Linked DNA regions of Dinoroseobacter shibae DFL 12 = DSM 16493. The protein of the gene in region 2 interacts with the protein of the main gene of each other region in a pairwise test. Links are inferred from orthologs where the notes say so. Each region holds a gene or a part of one and is shown on either strand. Other genes may lie near its edges. The genes, in order: mtgA and DSHI_RS12575.

Region 1 (8,250 bases), 850 kb from region 2 along the record:
ACGCTCTGGGCGTCGCTGACCTTCCGCACGCCAAACGAGTGATCCCTATTCCGGCCGGACCGGCCGCGCCGCGCCCCGGGCGAGCGCCAGTTGCCGCTCCCGCCAGATGATCGCCCCGCCGGAGGCCATGACGATCGCCGCGCCCGCGAGCATCGGCACCGTGGGCACCTCGCTGAAGATGAAATACCCGATCAGCAGCGCCAGCAGCATCGAGGCATAGTCGAAGGGCGCGACCACCGAGGCGGGCGCGAACCGATAGGCCGAGGTCAGCAGGATCTGCCCCGTCCCACCGCACAGCCCCGCCATGACCAGAAGCGCCGCGACCTCGACACTGGGCCAGACCCAGCCGAAGGGCAGGGTCAGCAACGACATCACGGTGGAGGTGATCGTGAACCAGAAGACGATCGCACTCGTGCTTTCGGTGGCGACCATCTTGCGGATGAACACATGGGCCAGCGCCGCCAGCCCCGCCGACAGCAGGCAAAAGAGCGCGCCGAGGGCCGCGCGATCCGCGCTGAGATCTGCAAACCCGCCGAGCCGCGGCGACAGCACCACGATCACCCCGGCCAGCCCCACCAGCACCGCGGTGGTGCGAAAAAGCCGGATCCGCTCCCCCAGCATCAGGGCTGCCAGAACCACCACGAAGATCGGCTGGGCAAAGCGAAGCGCCGTGGCCTCGGGCAAGGGCAGAAGCCCCAGACCCGCAAACCCGAACGCCATGGCGCTGGTGCCGACCAGCCCGCGCCAGACATGGGAAACCGGCCGATGCGCCTTCAGCCCGGTGCGCAACTGGCCGCGCAGGGCCAGCCACCCGAACAGGATGGGAAAGGCGAAGAAAGAGCGGAAAAACACCGCCTGACCGGGCGGGACGGTTTCGGACGTGGCCTTCACCAGGGAGGCCATCACCATGAACGCCGTGACGGCGCCAAGTTTCAAAAGGATACCGCGCACCGGTGACATGCCCAGCGCGGTATCCGATTTTCCCATGCTTGCCTAGATCAGGCCGCGTCAGGGATCAGACCTCGATCCCCCGGTCGATCCGGAGATATTTCTGCACGAAGGTCCCTTTGACCGGCCGCGTGCGCTGGTGCAGGGCCAGGGTATTGGGGTGCCGGCCCAGGCGGCGCTCCTGCGCCAGGTAGCGCACCGCACGCATGGGCGCCTCGGCGGCGCGTTGGGTATCCACGATATGCTTCATGAAGTCCTCCTTCCATGATCGGACACGCAATCTAACACGCGAATCGCCAAATCCATAGGGTTTCCGCCTTGAGCTGTTCGGGCGGGCCATGCCCGCGCGGGCGGTGCGCAGGCCGAACGCCGCAAACATGCTCAGGTTTCCCATTGATTTCAGCATCTTTGGATTGATCGACCCATGCCCCTTGTGCCCTTTCTCGCCCTTGCCCCTGCCGGTCTCTGATACCGTCGCCATGATCGCGATGAAGGCCCGGGCATCGCCTGCGGTCTGTTGGGCACCTCGCTGGCCCGGACCTAGCCGCCCAGCCGCGCCACCGCCCAGCGCGCCGCATCCGCGACGGCGGGGTCCGGGTCGTCGCAGAGCGCCTGCACCGCCGGGCGCAGGGCAGGCGTGGCGGAATTGCCGATGGCGTAGCAGACATTGCGCACGAACCGGTCCCGCCCGATCCGCTTGATCGGCGAGCCTGAGAACCGCGCGCGGAACCCCGCGTCGTCCAGCGCGGCCAACTCCGCAAGCGCAGGCAGGGTCAGGTCATCGCGGGCGTGATACTTCGCCTCCCGCGCCTCAGCCGCGAACTTGTTCCAGGGACAGACCGCGAGGCAATCGTCGCAGCCATAGATCCGGTTGCCCAACCCCGGGCGCAGCGCCTCGTCCACCGGCCCCTTGTGCTCGATCGTCAGGTAGGAAATGCAGCGCCGCGCATCGAGTTGATAGGGGGCCGGAAAGGCGTCCGTCGGGCAGATGTCCAGGCACGCCCGGCACGACCCGCAATGGTCAACTTCGGCGGCGTCCTTCGGCAGATCGACCGTGGTAAACAGCGCCCCCAGGAACACCCAGTTCCCGAACCCGCGCCCCAGAAGGTTCGTATGCTTGCCCTGCCAACCCAACCCCGCCGCCTGCGCCAGGGGCTTTTCCATCACCGGGGCGGTGTCCACGAACACCTTGATCTCGCCCCCCGCCTCGGCCAGAAGCCACCGGCCCAGCGCCTTGAGCTTCTTCTTCAGAACATCGTGGTAATCCCGGTGCCGGGCATAGACGCTGATCAGCCCCCGATCCCGCGCCGCCAGATCCGCCAGCGGGTCGCTGTCCGGCGCGTAGCTCTCGGCCAGCATCACCACCGACCGCGCCTCGGGCCAGAGGCTCGCGGGATCGCCGCGCCAATGCATCCGCTCGGCCATCCAACCCATCTGCCCATGGCGTCCGGCCTCGACGAAGGCCGCCAACCGCCCAGCCGCCTCGGGGATCGCATCCGGCGCACAGATCCCGGCCCCGACAAATCCCAGCCGTGCCGCCTCGGCCTTCAGGTTCGACGCGAGGCCCTCATTCAAAAATCCAGGTCCGCGTAATGGGGCGGCTGGATGAAGCCGGGGATCTGGTCGGCGAGGATCGACCGGAAGGCCGGGCGCGACTTGATCTTGGCATACCAGTCCTTCACCGCCGCGTTCCGGTTCCAGTCGATATCCCGGATGTAATCGAGGCACGAGAAATGCGCCGCCGCCGTGAAATCCGCGATGGTCATCGCATCGCCCGCCAGCCAGCGCCGCTGCTCCAGCAGCCAACCCATGTAGTCGATATGGTACTTGATCTTCTGCGCCCCGGTCTTGATCGCCCGGCTTTCGGGGTAGCCCTGGCCCATGATCTTCTTGTTCACCCGCTCATAGAGCAGGTTCTTCGTCACCTCGTTGTGGAACTTGTCGTCGAACCACATCACCAGCCGCCGCGCCTCGAACCGGTCCTGCGGCGTGCCGGGCAGGAGCGCCGGGGTCGGGTGCAGCTCTTCAAGGTACTCGACGATCGCGTGGCTCTCGGTCAGATGGGTGCCACCCATCTTGAGAACCGGCACCTTGCCCGCCGGGTTGCGACGCAGGAAATCCGCCGACGGTTCCCAGTATTTCTCGTCGACCAGCTCCACTTCGATCTTCTTCTCGGCCAGAACCAGCCGCACCTTGCGGCAGAACGGGGACAACGGAACGTGATAGAGGCGATTCATGGGCGGGCTCGATCCTGTTTGGTCCTTTGTGCCTTGGGTGCGGGGCGGCTTCAATCCTCGAAACAGGCCGACCGCCCATCCCGGCGGATCGTCTCCGCCCCGTCAGCCACGCTGGCGGCCCGGCGTTGCAGGCCCGGGCCCGGCGATCTGGCCGAGCGCGCCTTGGGATTGGGCAGCACCACCGCCAGCGCCGCGGCCTGCCGCAAGCTGACATCGCCCGCCGCAGTCCCGAAGTAATGGGGCGCCGCGGCCCCGACCCCGAACACGCCCGCGTCGAACTCCGCCACGTTGAGATAGACCTCCAGGATGCGGCGCTTGGGCCAGGTCGCCTCCATCACCGGGGTGATCAGCGCCTCCAGCGCCTTGCGCGGCCAGGACCGGCCGTGCCACAAAAACACGTTCTTGACGACCTGCTGGCTGAGGGTGGAGGCCCCGCGATTGCCCCCCGCCTCGATCGCATCGCGGATCGCGGCCATGTCGAAACCCCAGTGGCGGCAGAAATTGGCGTCCTCCGCCGCAACCACCGCCCGGGCCAGATCGGGCGCAATCCGCTCCATCGGCACCCAGTCCTGCTGCACCGCACCAAGGCGGGCGCGCTCGGCCAGAATGTAGGGCGTGGTCGGCGGATCGATCCAGCGATAGGCGACGATCCACGCAAGGCCCAGGCCCACCACCCCCAGCACCCCGCGCAGCACCCATAGCCGCAGACGCGCCCGCCACGACGGCGCAGCGGCCTTCCTGCGGGGTTTGGCCTTGGCTCTGGTCTTTCTGGGCACTGCTCTGTCCGCTTGTGTCACGGGTTGGGGCGCAGCTTACACCGGGCCAGCGCGCCGGGCCAGCGCGGGCGCGCTCACGCGGTCTCCAAAATCGCAGCCATCTCGCGCTTGACCGCCTCGCGCGTCGGGGCGGCCACCTCGAAAATCTCTTCGGCCTTCATCACGTCGAACACGCTGTAGCGGTTCGAACCGGGCTGGATCAGCACTTCGGGCGGGTCCTTGGCCAGCTTGGCGTCCAGCAGCGCCTGCATCATGATCCGCATCGCGCCGGTGGCCACGTCCAGCGGGCCCGGCGGTGTGTCATGCGGCTCCGGCGGCTCCGAGGCCACGTCGATCGCTACCCGCACCAGCCCCTCGGGCAGGCAGTCATAGGGCAGGTTGTTGAGCACCCCGCCATCGATGAAATACCGCCCGTCCAGTTCCATCGGCGCAAAGGCCCCCGGGATCGCCGCCGACGCCGCCAGACGCGGGCGCAGCGCGCCCTCGGTAAAGGCGACGCTTTCGCGCGACACGAGATCCGTCGCCACCACGGTCAGGGGGATCGGCAGGTCCTCCAACCGCTCCGGCAGGCCATGGGGCAGCACCGTCTCGACCGCCGCCAGGGGCGGCACGGGGCTGAAAATGCCCACGCCCGCAGCCTGCCGCGCGGCCCAGAAGGTCCGCACCGAGGCAAAGGGCGCCTCCACCATGTCGAGGATATGGGCCCGCATCTCGGCCCCGGTCATGCCATTGGCATAGGCCGCGCCGATCATTGCCCCCACGGAGGTGCCCGCAATCGCCACGGGCCGCGCGCCCAGCTCGTCCAGCGCCTCCAGCGCCACGATATGCCCGAACCCTGCCGCCCCACCGCCGCTGAGCGCCAGACCGAACCCGGCCATTATCCCAGCCCGGTTTCGGCGGCGATCTGCGCGCGGGACTTGCGCGCGCGCTCGGTCGCGGATTTCAACTGCCCGCAGGCGGCCATGATATCCTCGCCCCGAGGGGTGCGGATCGGGCTGGCATACCCGGCCTTGTAGATGATGTCGGCAAACGCCCGGATGCGGTTGTTCGAGGACCGCTCATAAGGCGCGCCGGGCCACTCGTTGAACGGGATCAGGTTGATCTTGGCCGGAATGCCCTTGATCAGCTCGACCAGCCGCCGCGCATCCTCGTCACTGTCATTGACGCCCTTGAGCATGACGTATTCGAACGTGATCCGCTCGGAATTGCTGGCCTTGGGATAGTCCCGCAGCGCGTCGAGCAGGGTGGCAATGTTCCAGCGCTTGTTGATCGGGACCAGCTTGTCGCGCACCTCGTCCGTGGTCGCATGGAACGACACCGCCAGCATGCAGCCGATCTCTTCGGCGGTCCGGGCGATTTCGGGCACCACGCCCGAGGTCGAGAGCGTGATCCGCCGACGGCTCAGGCTGATGCCCTCGGGGTCCATGGCGATCTTCATCGCGTCGCGCACTGCCTCGAAATTGTAAAGCGGCTCACCCATCCCCATCAGGACGATATTGGACAAAAGCCGGGTCTCGTTCTTGGGGTTCCGCCCCGGCAGGGGCCACTCGCCCAGATCGTCGCGCGCGATCATGATCTGGCCGACGATCTCGCCCGCGGTCAGGTTGCGCACCAGTTTTTGCGTGCCCGTGTGGCAGAACGAACAGGTCAGGGTGCAGCCCACCTGGGACGAGACACACAGCGTGCCGCGATCCTCCTCGGGGATATAGACGACCTCCACCTCGTGCCCGCCCGCGATCCGCACCAGGTACTTGCGCGTCCCGTCCTCCGAGACATGGCGGCTGACGACCTCCGGCACGGCGATCTCGAACTGATCGGCCAGCAGGGCGCGGTAGGGCTTGGCGAGGTTCGTCATGTCGTTGAAATCGCGCACGCCGCGTTCATAAAGCCATTGCCAGATCTGATTGACCCGCATCTTGACCTGCTTTTCGGGCGTGCCCGCCGCTGCCAGCGCCTCGGCCAGTTCGGGCCGGGTCAGGCCCACGAGATTGCGCTTGCCCCCCTCCGGCAGCTTGCGCGGAAAGGTGACGACATCCTGCGTGATCGGCGACGTGGCGGACATGGGCATGCTCGATAAACTTGGGAAAGCCCGGGACATATAGCACGCACCCCGGCTTGAAAACACCCTTTGGCGTCCCGGCACGGCCGTTAACCAATCCAGGACAATTCCATGGCATTTTCCATGAATTCTGCGCAAATGCTACAGAATCTCCGGACTGCCCCCATGCCAAGAAAGTATCGAGTATGTTGAGACCTGTTCTTTCAGCCTGTGCGCTGACCTTCCTCGCCTCCGCCGCCTCCGCCGCCGTCCTCGACTTCGAGACAGGGTTTTCCGGCAACAAGACCGCCATCACCGGCACCGAGTTCCAGGCCAGCTCCGGCGTGAGCTTCTCCAGCCCCAATGGCCTCTACATCGTCAAGGTGGGCGGCAAGACAGACGGCTTCGTGCCCTTCGACAGGCCGAACCCGGCGGACGCCTTCGGCGACTATTTCCTGACCTCGGATTTCGGCACCGTGACCGCCCTGACCATCGATTTCGCCGAGGCGGTGCTGGCCACCTCCTTCGACGTGGCCGATATCGACGGGCGCGGCAACAACCTCGAGGTCTTTACCTTCATCGCGCGGGACGCCACCGGCAATGCCCTCGCCACGCAGACCGTGACCGGCCAGGACGCCAATGCCGGCAACCGGGCCGTGACCCGGATCGGGTTCAGCGGCCTGGGCAGCCTGATTTCGCAAATCGAGATCACGGGCACCACCTTCGGGGGCACCCGCAAGATCGGCATCGCCTTCGACAACTTCAACACCACCGTGAACACCCTGCAAGAGCCGTCGCCCGTGCCGCTGCCCGCCGGTGCGCCGCTCGCCCTGCTGGGACTCGGCGCGCTCGGCCTGCTGCGCGCCCGCCGCAAGGCCGCCTAGACCCCCGCGCCCCGCGCCCGCCGCGGGGCGGTCAGCTTCATGTCCGGTGTGGCCAGACGCTCCGCCGGACCGGCCCAGGCATAGGCCAACAGGCACGGGTCGCGATCGCCAGTCGTGATCCGATGCTCGTGGCCGGACGTGTTCAAGATCAGCGATCCGGGCGCAAAGACCGCCGCGTTGTTCTCCGACCAGGCGCCGGAGACCGAGGTATAGCTTTCCTCGATGTCGTGATGGCTGTGCTGCGGATAGGTCGTATTCGGCGCGAACAGCACGAAGCCCAGGGTCAGGGTCGTCCCCTGCACCGGCCCCCGCGGCCCCAAGACCTCGCAATAGGCGTATTTCTGCGCCAGCGCCTTGGGCACCTTCTCATACCCGTATTCCCAGGTCAGGTCGTCCTTCACTTCCCGCAGGGCCCGCACCATCCCCTGCATCGCGGCCCGCTCCCCGAGGTCCAGCGCCCGGGCGAAATGGGCCACCACGGGCTTGGTCTCCCGCGGGCGGTCGACCATCGCCGGATTGGCCGCCAAAACGGCCGACAGCCGGTCGCGCACCCGCTTGCGATGACTGCGGATCGCGGGGCTGCCCCCGGCAGAGCCATAGCGGTAGAGCGCGTCGAACTCCCGCAACAGGTACACCCAGTTGGGGCAATCCATCAGCCGCAGGGCCGATGCCTCGGCGGGCGTCTCGGGGTTTGGCAGGTCCGGCATGGCGATGTCTCTCGGTCACGACTGCGTTCCGCCAGCCGATAGCCCCGCGGTCCACGCGATGCAACGCATCAGCGGCCGCCCGGGGACGAAACCGACATGCGGGTCTTCAATCGCGGGCCGCTGGCCCATATTGCGCTCTGGTTGCAAGGGGGGCAGGCATGGAAGATCGGATCAGGCTCATCGGCCTCGGCGATATGGGGTGGCCCATGGCTGCGTGCCTGGCCAAGGCCGAGGCGCGTCCGCGTCTCTGGACCCGCAACCCCCGGAGTGCCGCCGGCACCCACGCCAGTCGCGTGCTCTTGCAGGCGTTCAGTCTATCGAGGCCAAGGCAGAGAAATGGTCCGCGAAGATTTCATCGCGATCATCGACATGCGCTGCGCCCGTCCCGCACCTTGAATCACAGGCCCCGGGCATGACGAGGATCAAGCGGCTCGCCAGGGCAGGCTCAGCCGGCGCAGCGCGCCTCCGCCTCTTCGAGCGCCGCGGTGAACCCAAGCAGGCTGAACGTGTCGCGGGTCGTGGTGCCCGAGCGTTCGGACACGCCGGTCACGACCGCCTCGGCCCCGCGCTTCATCGCGGTGATCACCTTGGCGTCGTCCTCGGCGGAGGCAGGCCACGCATTGCCGCCTTCGGTGAAGAACTCGAAGGTGGAACTGCCGA
Region 2 (4,835 bases):
GCGCCCAGGCCCCCAGCGCCATCAAGGCGCGCGCCGGGTCCGCGCCCACGCCCGCGACGCAGGCCAGAACGCCCAGCGCGGTCTCCAGGAAATGGGTGCCGGGGGTGGCGATCTTCAACGCCATCTCCGCACCAGAAAGCTGCGCCCGCGCCACCGCCGCCGTCCCGACCGCCTGCACATCGCTCAGCCGGTGGGTATTGCCCGCGCCCGTGCCGAAGCTCTCGATCCGCGCCCCGGCGTCCTCGGCGGCGGCGCGCAGGATCGGGGTCTGCGGCAGGTCGCCGGGGATCACGGCCAGCCCGTCCGGCTCCAGCCCTTCGAAAATGCTCGCCTTCTCGACTGCGATCGCCTCCAGCGAGCCCAGCGCCTCCAGATGCGCGGCGGCGATGGTCGTGATCAGCGCCGCATGAGGCCGGGCCATGCGGGCCAGCGGCGCGATCTCGCCGGGATGGTTCATGCCGATCTCGATCACGGCGACCTCGGTGCCCGCGGGCATCCGCGCCAGGGTCAGGGGCACGCCCCAATGGTTGTTGAAACTGCGCTCGGCGGCATGGGCCCGACCCTGGCTGGCAAGGGCCGCGCGCATCATCTCCTTGGCGGAGGTCTTGCCGACCGAGCCGGTGATGGCGATCACCCGGGCCTCGGTCCGCGCCCGCCCGGCCCGGCCCAACGCCTCCAGCGCGGTCTGCACATCGGGCACCAGCAACAGGGGCGCGTCCTCGGCCACACCCTCCGGAATGCGGGAGACCAGCGCGGCGCCCGCCCCGGCCGCCAGCGCCTGGGCCACGAAATCATGCCCGTCCCGGGCCGCGGTCAGTGCCACGAACAAATCGCCGGGCGCGAGTTCGCGGGTGTCGATGGACACGCCGGTGACCGCCCAGTCGCCCCGCGCCTGCCCGCCCGTGGCCGCAGCCGCCTCGGCGGCGGTCCACAGCGCGCTCATGCCAGCCGCCCTTCGAGCGCCGCGACCGCCACGCTGGCCTGTTCCGCGTCGTCGAACGGGTAGACCACGTCGCCCACCGTCTGCCCCGTCTCGTGCCCCTTGCCCGCGATCAGCAGAACGTCACCCGGCTCCAGCGCGTCGACCCCGCGCAGGATCGCCTCCGCCCGGTCCGGCACATCCGTGGCCTCGGGACAGCCCGCCCGCACCTGCGCCCGGATCAGCGCGGGGTCTTCGGAGCGGGGATTGTCATCGGTCACGAAGACCACATCCGCCGCCGCCGCCGCGGCCGCGCCCATCAGGGGGCGCTTGCCCGAATCCCGGTCGCCGCCCGCGCCGAACACCACCACCAGACGGCCCAGCACATGGGGGCGGAGCGCGCGCAACGCCGTTTTCAGCGCATCGGGCGTATGGGCATAGTCCACGAAGACCGTCGCGCCGTTCTCGCGACGCGCGACCTTCTGCATCCGGCCGCGCACCGTGGCCAGCCGCGGCAGGAGCGGTACGAGATCCCCGACCTGCGCGCCCGTGGCCATGACGAGCCCCATAGCCACCAGCACGTTGGAGGCCTGGAATCCGCCCACGAGGTTGAGCCGCGCCTGGTGCGCCACGCCCTTCCATGTGAACCGCATCTCCTGCCCGTCGGCATCGAAGCGCTGCGCGGTCAGCCGCAGCATGGCGTCCTTGTGCGTGCCCACGGTCAGCAACTCGGCCCCCGCCCCATGGGCAATCGCCATCATGTCCGCGCCTTTCGGGTCGTCGAGGTTGATCACCGCCATGCCCTGATCGGCCAGCACCCGCGAAAACAGACCCGCCTTGGCGGCAAAATACGCCTCGAACGTCTCGTGATAGTCCAGGTGATCCTGGCTGAAATTGGTGAACCCCGCCGCCACCAGCCGCACGCCATCCAGCCGCCGCTGGTCGAGTCCGTGGGACGACGCCTCCATCGCCGCGTGGGTGATGCCTTGCGCGGCCATCTCGGCCAGCGCCGCATGCAGGGTCAGGGGATCGGGCGTGGTATGGGCGAGATCGGCGGAAAAATCCCCCTCGATCCCCGTGGTGCCGATATTGGCCGCCGCGTGGCCCAGCCCCTGCCAGAGCTGCCGGGTGAAGCTCGCCACGGACGTCTTGCCATTGGTCCCCGTCACGCCGACCATGGTCGCGGGCTGCGCGCCGTACCACAGGGCGGCCGCGGCGGAAAACGCCTGGCGCGGGTCTTCGGCCACGATCAGGGTGACCTCGGCGCCGTCGAGCACATCGCGCGCGATCCGCGCGCCCTCCGCATCGGTCAGGATCGCCCCCGCCCCCATGCGCAACGCATACTGGATGAATTCCGCCCCGTGCACCCGGCTGCCGGGCAGGCCGGCGAACAAGTAGCCCTCCTTGACCTGCCGACTGTCCAGCGCAAGCCCCGTCACCGGGCGCCCGCGTTCCGCGAAGCCCAGCTCCGCCAGCGATTTCGGCCCGTAGCCTACGCTCATGTCCCCGTGCTCCCTGCTCAGTCGCTCACCAGCGTTATCTCAGGATCCCCGAGATATTCAACGGTGGGCCGCAATCCCAGAAGCGGCAGGATGCGCCGGGTGATCTCGGCCGAGACCGGCACGGCGGTCCAGCCCGCGGTGCGGCGCGGCTCCTCGCCTGAGGTCTCCACCGGCTCGTCCAGGGTCACGACCAGCACGTATTCCGGATCGTCCGCGGGAAAGACCGAAGCAAAGGTGGCGATCACCTTGTCGTCGTAATATCCGCCGCCCGCCGCGCGGGGCTTGTCAGCTGTGCCGGTCTTGCCGCCGATGGCATAGCCCTCGATGCGCCCAAAGCTCGCCGTGCCCCGCTCGACCACCGCGTGCAGCATCTCCCGCGAGATCCGCGAGGTCCGCTCCGACACCACGCGCGGCCCCTTCACCGGCGCGTCCTGACGCAGCAGCGTCGGCGTCACCTTCGTCCCGCCATTGAGGAGCGAGGCATAGCCTGCCGCCAGGTGCAGCGGCGAGGTCGAGATGCCGTGGCCATAGCTGATGGTCATGGTGTGGATGTCGGACCAGTTCGACGGCCAGAGCGGGACGGCCCCCGGCGCCTCGATCATTTCCACCGGGGTGGGCGCGAGAAAGCCCAGCTGTTCGAGGAAATCCTTCTGCCGCGCCCCGCCGATCTGCAGCGCCAGCCGCGCCGTGCCGACGTTGGAGCTTTTGACGATCACGTCCGTCACGCTCAGTTCGGGCCCGTAATTGCGGAAATCCCGGATCCGGAACCGGCCCCAGGTCATCGGGCTGGTGGTGTCGAGCATGGTTTCGGGGCTCACCAGGCCCAGTTCCAGCGCCTGCGCGGTGGTGAAGATCTTGAACGACGAGCCCAGCTCGTAGACCCCCTGCACCGCCCGGTTGAAGAGCGGGCTGTCCCCCTGGTCGCCCTGGGTCAGGGGCCGGGGGCGGGAGTTGGGGTCGAAATCCGGCAAGGACGCCTTGGCGATGATCTCGCCCGTATGCACATCCATCAAAACCGCCGCGGCCCCCTTGGCATTCATCAGCCGCATGCCCGAGGCCAGCACATCCTCCACCACCGCCTGCACGGTCAGGTCGATCGACAGCGCCAGCGGGGTCGAGGCCGTGGCGGGATCGCTCAGCCGCGCGTTGAAGGCCTTCTCGACCCCCGCGACACCGATCAGTTCGGCCGATTGCACCCCCTCGCGCCCGAAACCAGTACCACCCAGGATATGCGCCGCCAGGGCGCCGTTGGGGTAAAGCCGCATCTCGCGTGGCCCGAACTGCAGCCCCGGATCGCCGATATCATGGACCGCCTGCATCTGCTCCGGCGAGATTCGGCGCTTGAGCCAGAGGAACTTGCGCTCGCCGGTGAACCAGTCTCGCATCCGCGCCTCGTCGAGGTCCGGGAAGATCCGCGCCAGCTCCGCCGCGGAGCGTTCCGGTTCGGTCATCAGGGGTGGCTGGGCATAGAGCGAATGGCTCACCAGGTTGGTGGCCAGCACGCGGCCCTCCCGGTCGACGATATCGGCCCGCGCGGCATCGATGCGCGCGTCGCTCACGGCGGCCACGGGCTCGGCCACGGGCTCCGAGGCGATGGCCCACATCCGAACGCCCACAAGGCCGAACACCAGCAGGCAAACACAGGCCGCCAGCAGCAGCCGCTGCTCGGCCATCACCCGCCAGTCGTCGCGCAGCGCTTCGTGACGACGCCGGATGTTCTCGCGCTCGATCAGGTCGGGATTGCCGCCGGTCTGGCGAGCATGCAGGATCCGGGCCAGCGGCCGCAGCGGGGTGCGCAGACGGTTGCTCATGGCCGCCGTCCCACGTTCTGCTCACTCACCTCGATGGTGTCGATCAACGCCCCCTCCAGCGAGGGCGGTCGCGGATAGGCCACCTGCTCCACCAGGCCGAAATGCCCGGGCGTGAGCGGCAGAAGCTCCAGGTCCTCGAAATTGAGCTTCACCAGGTCGGCCAACCGATCCGGCCGGTTCAGATAGGCCCACTCCGCGCGCTGCACCGCCAGCGCCTCGCGGGTATCGCCGATCTGCGCCTGCACCGCGCTGAGGCGTTTCAGCGCCTGCTGGGTCTCGAAATTCTCTTGATAGGCCCAGTAGGCCAAACCGACCACCGAGCCGATTGCGAGGGTATAAAGCAGCGTCCTCATGGTGTCTCCGTCAGGGTGTAGAGATGCGGCAGGCCAAGGGCCGCGCGATCAGCCGGCATCGCCGGCGCGGCCGTGCGCCGCCCGATGCGCAGCCGGGCCGACCGGGCGCGCGGGTTGGCGGCGACCTCGGCTTCCGTGGGCGCGATGGCCTTGCGCGGCTCCAGCCTGAAGCGGGCGGGCGTGTCTTCGGTCTCGGGCGCATAGCGGTTGGCACGCCCGGCGCCGCCACTGGCCTGGGTGAAAAACCGCT

What was found.
Region 1: the proteins of DSHI_RS12575 (region 2) and mtgA interact in binary tests that used the Escherichia coli proteins (3 or more experiments, as listed by UniProt). The link is inferred for Dinoroseobacter shibae DFL 12 = DSM 16493 from one-to-one orthologs.

Annotation. Positions count from the first base shown.
Region 1 is NC_009952.1:3,469,317-3,477,566, forward strand. The notes cover bases 2,099-4,901. They hold mtgA (monofunctional biosynthetic peptidoglycan transglycosylase), read right to left. Parts: upstream 3,962-4,901; coding sequence 3,236-3,961; downstream 2,099-3,235. Other genes in these bases: queG (tRNA epoxyqueuosine(34) reductase QueG), read right to left, coding at 2,099-2,523; fzlA (FtsZ-binding protein FzlA), read right to left, coding at 2,520-3,185; DSHI_RS16775 (patatin-like phospholipase family protein), read right to left, coding at 4,036-4,839; rlmN (dual-specificity RNA methyltransferase RlmN), read right to left, coding at 4,839-4,901. Outside these bases: DSHI_RS16745 (DUF4198 domain-containing protein), read left to right, coding at 1-42; DSHI_RS16750 (DMT family transporter), read right to left, coding at 46-987; DSHI_RS16755 (hypothetical protein), read right to left, coding at 1,016-1,198; more of queG, read right to left, coding at 1,489-2,098; more of rlmN, read right to left, coding at 4,902-6,023; DSHI_RS16785 (hypothetical protein), read left to right, coding at 6,206-6,883; DSHI_RS16790 (dimethylsulfonioproprionate lyase family protein), read right to left, coding at 6,880-7,590; DSHI_RS16795 (invasion associated locus B family protein), read right to left, coding at 8,036-8,250. UniProt on the Escherichia coli protein: Peptidoglycan polymerase that catalyzes glycan chain elongation from lipid-linked precursors. May play a role in peptidoglycan assembly during cell division in collaboration with other cell division proteins.
Region 2 is NC_009952.1:2,622,030-2,626,864, forward strand. The notes cover bases 1,836-4,835. They hold DSHI_RS12575 (peptidoglycan D,D-transpeptidase FtsI family protein), read right to left. Parts: upstream 4,233-4,835; coding sequence 2,439-4,232; downstream 1,836-2,438. Other genes in these bases: DSHI_RS12570 (UDP-N-acetylmuramoyl-L-alanyl-D-glutamate--2,6-diaminopimelate ligase), read right to left, coding at 1,836-2,421; ftsL (cell division protein FtsL), read right to left, coding at 4,229-4,585; rsmH (16S rRNA (cytosine(1402)-N(4))-methyltransferase RsmH), read right to left, coding at 4,582-4,835. Outside these bases: DSHI_RS12565 (UDP-N-acetylmuramoyl-tripeptide--D-alanyl-D-alanine ligase), read right to left, coding at 1-943; more of DSHI_RS12570, read right to left, coding at 940-1,835. UniProt on the Escherichia coli protein: Essential cell division protein that catalyzes cross-linking of the peptidoglycan cell wall at the division septum. Required for localization of FtsN.